Linked DNA regions of Chelatococcus sp. HY11. The protein of the gene in region 1 interacts with the protein of each later gene in a pairwise test. Links are inferred from orthologs where the notes say so. Each region holds a gene or a part of one and is shown on either strand. Other genes may lie near its edges. The genes, in order: KIO74_RS04910 and KIO74_RS07820.

The links.
Region 2: the proteins of KIO74_RS04910 (region 1) and KIO74_RS07820 interact in binary tests that used the Escherichia coli proteins (3 or more experiments, as listed by UniProt). The link is inferred for Chelatococcus sp. HY11 from one-to-one orthologs.

What each region holds. Positions count from the first base shown.
Region 1 is NZ_JAHBRX010000001.1:1,030,373-1,033,483, forward strand. The notes cover bases 3-2,794. They hold KIO74_RS04910 (cysteine desulfurase family protein), read left to right. Parts: upstream 3-700; coding sequence 701-1,888; downstream 1,889-2,794. Other genes in these bases: KIO74_RS04905 (alpha/beta hydrolase), read right to left, coding at 3-446; sufB (Fe-S cluster assembly protein SufB), read left to right, coding at 1,971-2,794. In the rest of the region: more of KIO74_RS04905, read right to left, coding at 1-2; more of sufB, read left to right, coding at 2,795-3,111. UniProt on the Escherichia coli protein: Master enzyme that delivers sulfur to a number of partners involved in Fe-S cluster assembly, tRNA modification or cofactor biosynthesis. Catalyzes the removal of elemental sulfur from cysteine to produce alanine.
Region 2 is NZ_JAHBRX010000001.1:1,676,846-1,679,869, forward strand. What follows is about bases 122-2,826. They hold KIO74_RS07820 (sulfurtransferase TusA family protein), read left to right. Parts: upstream 122-1,212; coding sequence 1,213-1,440; downstream 1,441-2,826. Other genes in these bases: KIO74_RS07810 (glycerophosphodiester phosphodiesterase family protein), read left to right, coding at 122-135; KIO74_RS07815 (cation diffusion facilitator family transporter), read right to left, coding at 145-1,059; mobA (molybdenum cofactor guanylyltransferase MobA), read right to left, coding at 1,497-2,126; KIO74_RS07830 (DUF2478 domain-containing protein), read right to left, coding at 2,127-2,726; hmuQ (heme-degrading protein HmuQ), read right to left, coding at 2,799-2,826. Outside these bases: more of KIO74_RS07810, read left to right, coding at 1-121; more of hmuQ, read right to left, coding at 2,827-3,024. UniProt on the Escherichia coli protein: Sulfur carrier protein involved in sulfur trafficking in the cell. Part of a sulfur-relay system required for 2-thiolation during synthesis of 2-thiouridine of the modified wobble base 5-methylaminomethyl-2-thiouridine (mnm(5)s(2)U) in tRNA.

The DNA.
Region 1 (3,111 bases):
CCCGACGACGGGCAGGGCGCCAGAAAGCTGAAGTCATAGCGGTTCGCCATGGCCGCGATCGACAGGAAGCCCTCGATCTCGGGGCGACGCATCAGAAGCTGCATGCCAATCCAGGCGCCGAAGGAAACGCCTGCGATCCAGCAGGTACGGGCTTCGGGATTGACTGACTGCGCCCAGTCAAGCGCTGCCGCCGCATCCGACAACTCGCCTTGGCCGTGATCAAACGCGCCCTGGCTGCGCCCCACGCCACGAAAATTGAAACGAAGAACGGAGAAGCCGCGATTCACATAAGTGTAATAGAGGCTGTACACGATCTGGTTATTCATCGTGCCGCCAAACTGGGGATGCGGGTGCAGCACGATGGCGATTGGCGCACCTTTCTCCTTGGCCGGATGATAGCGGCCTTCTATACGTCCGGCGGGTCCGGTGAAAATAACTTCAGGCATTGGCTCCGACACCATGGCCGTGAGAAGGCATGAGCTCAGCGAGGGACATAAAAGCTGACGTCCCTTGACTTCGTTTGCTGCAGCGCCATAAATCACGGTTAGAATTATTCTAAGGCCTACCGATGCGTGTATCTTGTTATGATACAACCGGACATCGGTAAGGCCGCCCACGCTTTCACGAGCGTATGTAGCACAACGAGGGGGGTTAAAGGCAAGACTTCCATGAAGTGGGCCCTTTTTCCCTGGAAACAAGCATGACGGCGGGTCGAGTTTATCTGGATTACAATGCGTCGGCGCCACTCCGTCCGGAGGTGGTGGAGGCGATGCTGCGTGTCCTCACCACGTCCGGCAATGGCTCCTCGGTCCACCGGGAAGGTCGCGCCGCGCGCGCCGCCATCGAGGAGGCGCGCGGCAAGGCCGCGGCTCTGGTAGGGGCCGAGGCCGCCAAGCTTGTTTTCACGAGCGGCGGCACCGAGGCGAATGTGCTGGCCTTGTCTCCTCATGTGCGGGTCCGCGGTTTCGATGGGCGGAACAAGGATCTCCCGCTGGCCCGTTGCTTCGTCGGCGCAACGGAGCATCCGAGCATTCTCGCCGGCGGGCGATTTCCAGCGGAGGCCGTGGCTGTCGTACCGGTGGATGGCAACGGCGTCGTCGACATCGCCTGGCTGGAGGAACATCTCGACGACAGCGCAGGCCGGCCTTTTGTGTCGCTGCAGATGGCCAATAACGAAACGGGCGTTCTGCAGCCGATCGGTGAGGTGGCGCAGCTCGTGCATGCCGCCGGCGGCATTCTGCATGTCGATGCGGTGCAGGCCGCAGGCAAGATGCCCATCGATTTCTCGACCCTCGGCGCCGACATGCTGAGTTTCTCGGCGCACAAGTTCGGCGGCCCGCAGGGCGCGGGCGCGCTGGTCTACAATCCGGGTATCGATCTCGGGCCCGCGCTCCTGCGTGGTGGCGGACAGGAAGAAGGCCATCGCGCCGGAACGGAGAATCTCGCGGCTATTGTCGGCTTCGGCGCCGCCGCGGCGATCGCATTTGGCGCGATTGATCACTATATGAACGCCATGGCCTTGATGCGCGACCGCGTCGAGCAGGATATGCGGAGTGTGTTGCCGGAGGTCGTCGTCTTCGGAGACGGGGTGGAGCGCCTTGCCAATACCTCGGCCTTCGCCATTCCTGGCGTCAAGGCGGAAACGCTGGTGATGGCCTTTGATCTCGCTGGCGTCGCGGTTTCGTCGGGGTCGGCCTGTTCGTCGGGGAAGGTGCGCCCCTCGCATGTTCTCGCCGCGATGGGCGTTGAACCTGATGTCGCGGAGGGGGCGGTGCGCATCAGTCTTGGCTGGGCGACCCGGGATGAAGACGTCGAACGGTTCGCGGCGGCTTTTGCCAGGGTCACGCGAAGCGTGTTGGCGCGTCGCCAAGGAGAGAGGGCGGCGTAGCGAGGTTGCCCGAGGGCGGGAAGACCCCGGGCTTACGATGACGGGAAACCACGGCCCTTGAAGCCGTGAGAGGAGTTGAGCAATGCCTGCAGTGCAGGAGACCGTCGAACGCGTTAAGGCGATCGACGTTGATCAATACAAATACGGTTTCGAGACCGAGGTCGAGATGGACCTGGCCCCCGTCGGCCTGTCCGAGGACATCGTCCGCCTGATCTCCGCCAAGAAAGGTGATCCTGAGTGGATGACCGAATGGCGGCTCGATGCCTATCGGCGTTGGCTCACCATGCGCGAACCGACCTGGTCGCGCGTGCAATATCCGCCCATCCCCTTCCAGGAACTCCACTACTACGCCGCGCCCAAGAAAAACGCGGCCCCGAAGTCGTTGGACGAGGTCGATCCCGAGATCCTCAAGACCTACGAGAAGCTCGGCATTCCGCTGCGGGAGCAGGAGATCCTCGCCGGTGTCGAGGGTGCCGGCTCGCGCGTCGCCGTCGATGCCGTCTTCGACTCGGTGTCGGTGGTCACAACCTTCAAAGAGGAGCTGAGGAAGGCAGGCGTCATCTTCTGCTCGATCTCGGAGGCCATCCGCGAGCATCCCGAACTGGTGCGCAAGTACCTGGGCTCGGTCGTGCCAGTGACGGATAATTTCTACGCCACGCTCAATTCAGCCGTCTTCACGGACGGCTCGTTCGTCTATGTGCCGGAGGGCGTGCGTTGCCCGATGGAGCTGTCCACCTATTTCCGCATCAATGAGCGCAACACGGGCCAGTTCGAGCGCACGCTGATCATCGCCGACAAGGGTTCCTATGTGAGCTATCTCGAGGGCTGCACGGCGCCGGCGCGCGACGAGAACCAGCTCCACGCGGCCGTGGTCGAGCTGATCGCCCTCGACGATGCCGAGATCAAGTACTCGACGGTGCAGAACTGGTTCCCCGGTGATGCCGAGGGCAAGGGCGGCGTCTACAACTTCGTGACAAAGCGCGGCGATTGCCGGGGCGCGAATTCGAAGATTTCCTGGACGCAGGTGGAGACAGGCTCGGCCATCACCTGGAAATATCCGTCCTGCATCCTGCGCGGCGACAATTCGCGCGGAGAGTTCTACTCGATCGCCATTTCCAACGGCTATCAGCAGGTCGATTCCGGCACCAAGATGATCCATCTCGGCCGCAACACGACGAGCAAGGTGATCTCGAAGGGCATCGCCGCCGGCAAATCGGACAACA
Region 2 (3,024 bases), 650 kb from region 1 along the record:
ATCTGCGCGGAGGAAGGCGTTCGCTTCGGTGTTTTCGCCGCGCATGACGAGCCGGCGATCTCCCGGGCCTTCGCGGCCGGCGTGTCGGCTTTCACAACCGACCGCCCGGATCTCGCGATCGCGCTGCGGCCTTGAGCGACACTTTCAGATCAACGTCTCGTCCGTCGTGAAGGCGATGGTGAGCCAGCGCTGTGGCCCACCGCCGCCGAGACTGTCCCCGATCTCTCTGCGAATTTCATCGAGCGTGCCGATGGTGCCGACCGGAAAATCCTTAGGCACGACGATGTGGATTTCCACGAACAGCGCCCGCCCGATCTTCGCGACATAGCTCGAATAGGTGATGAACCCATTGCGCGCGACGACCTCCGCGACGATCTCCCTGACCTTCTCGTCGAGGCCCGCGGGCGCGATCTGAAAAATGCCGCCAAGCGCGTTCCGGATGATCTTGACCGGCACAAAGATGAGGCAAGCCGTCAGCGCCGCCAGGACAGACGGATCGATATAGGGAATGAAGGGCGAGAACCGTGTTCCCTCAATCACCAGCGCCGTCACAAAGGCGACGAGCAGCGCCAAGGTGATCAGGCCGGACATCAGCCAGCTCTGGGTGTCGATGCGGATGAATTCCGACCGCAGCTTCCTGTTCTTGCGATGCTCGACGAAAACCATGGTGAAGCAGGCGATGGCAACGATGACCGCGTAAACCAACGCCAGATCGAAGTTGAGCACCCGTCCGCCCGCCAGGATATCGCCGACAGCGTTCAAGAAGGCGTAGAAGCACAGCAGCATGAGAACGCCGCCGTTGAACGCCAGGACCATCGGCTCGATGTGCCAATAGCCGAACTGGAAACGCCGGCTTGTCTCGCGGCTGATGAGACGCATGGTACCGAGTGAGAGCAACGACATCGCCGCGTCGATAGCGGAAAAGACGCCATCGAACAGGATCGACATCGACCCGGACAGAAGGCCGAACAACACGCCGATCGACGCGACGACAAGCGTCACGACGATCGACATGCGCATGAGCCGCTGTTCGCCGGTCGTGTCGATTGGGCGCGTCATGGTCAGCCTTGTTTCGTCTCCCGTTGGAGATAGCATAGCGGCGGGGCGGTCGCACGCACGACAGCTTGACCTATGGCCGCTCCTCCGGCAGGAAGCAGCGGTCGAGGACGACGGGAGCCGCGCTCGAACCCTTCTGCGCCTGGAATTTGCACGATGGCGATCAAACTCGACCTGCGCGGCCTGAAATGCCCCCTGCCCGTTCTGCACACGCGCAAGGCTCTCCAGCGGCTTGCCATCGGCACCGAACTCATTGTCACCTGCACCGACCCCATGGCCGCGATCGACATTCCCCATCTCCTGCAGCAACAGGGCGATCGCCTGGTCTCGCAGGCACGTAAGGGAGACACGCTGATTTTCACGATCGAACGCCGTTGCCCTTAAGTCGGCTTCGGTTGACCGCTCTTCCTCCGAACTATCTGCCGAAACGCTGAGGCGCTTTACCCGGCAAGCCCCGCGAGCCGCTCGGCCTCGTCGCGATCGGCGGGCGTATTCACGTTGAAGAACGGATCCACCGGCACGGATGGCCATTCCACGACTGCGATGCGGTAGCGATCCGTGAACGCCGCCACGGCGCGAATTCCTTCGAGCGTCAAGGCATCGTGCAGCGCTGGCACGAGCGCGACCGGCCAGAGCGCTGTCGCGTGGTGGCTTCGACCATGCGACGCCGCGCAGGCGATATCGGCGCCGGCGCGCGCGCGCGCCTCATGCAGCCGTGTCACCAGATCATGGGGTAAGAAAGGCGTGTCGACCGTGCTGCTCACCATCCACGCCGCATCCGGATGGTTGGACGCGCACCAGGAGAGGCCGGCGAGAACACCCGCGAGCGGGCCGATCTGGCCCGGAACGGTATCCTTGACGATGTCGTAGCCAAAGCCGGTCGCTTGCGCGACATCGTCGCCGGCATTGACCGCCACCACGGCACATTGCGGGGCGAGGCGTTCCAGGACATGGGCGAGCAATGGCTTGCCGGCCACGACGAGTTGCGCCTTGTCGGTGCCCATCCGCCGACTGCGCCCGCCAGCAAGCACCAGCCCGGCGGTTGGAAGGGTTTCGCTGACGCCTGCCACCTAGACTGCTCCGGCGGACGACGGGGAAAGCGACCATTCCAGCTGCGAAAGGCTCCAGGCGACGAGGGCGTCCAGGAACGCCTTCCGCGCGCCAGCCTCCGTGGGGACATGGCCCGCATGATGCCACGGGCTGCCGAGAAAGGCCTCCCAGTCCGCGAGCCGGCTTGCCGGAACCGAGGTGACAAGGGGGGTGCCGTGGGTCAGGGTGGCGATAAACTCCGCGCGCAGCCCACCGCCATCGACCTCGGCCTTGCCAAATTTTGAGAGAATGACGAGGGCGGCGGAGGGAAGCGACCGGGCGGCGAGCGCCGCCGCTTCCGCGAGCGCCTGGCTGTCGAGGCGACAACCGGCCGAGGCGGCACCGAGGGGTTGCGAGATGCCGATGAGGCGGCCGCTCGCCAAATCCTCCGCGACCATCCGCGCTGGAACCTGCGCGCCATCGCCGGGACGATTGTGCTGGACGAGCCCGGCGAGAGAGACGCCCGCCTCCCTAAGGCGCGTCGCGAGCGCGGCGAGGATATCATCCGCGTCGCCGCGCTTTTCGTAGACGATCGCAGCGACCGGGAAAGCGGACCGCGTTGCTTCGTTCCTGTCCGACAACTCCGCGCTCCCTAACCACTCACCGTGGACCAGCCTATCGGCAACCACGATCAGAGGCCATCGGGCGTTTTGTCAGGCGGCGGCGCCGCTCGGCTTCACCGTCTGGATGACCTCGAAGCCCTCGAACTGGGGATGCCCGACATAAAGCGCGCCGCTCGAGCCTGCGCCCTTGTGAGCGAGCCGGAAGGCCTCCGACTTGGTCCAGGCTTCAAAATCGGCCTTGCTGCGCCAAATGGTGTGTGAGGAATAGAGTATATGATCCTCGCCGCGCGGACCGCGAAGAAGATGGAACTCCACG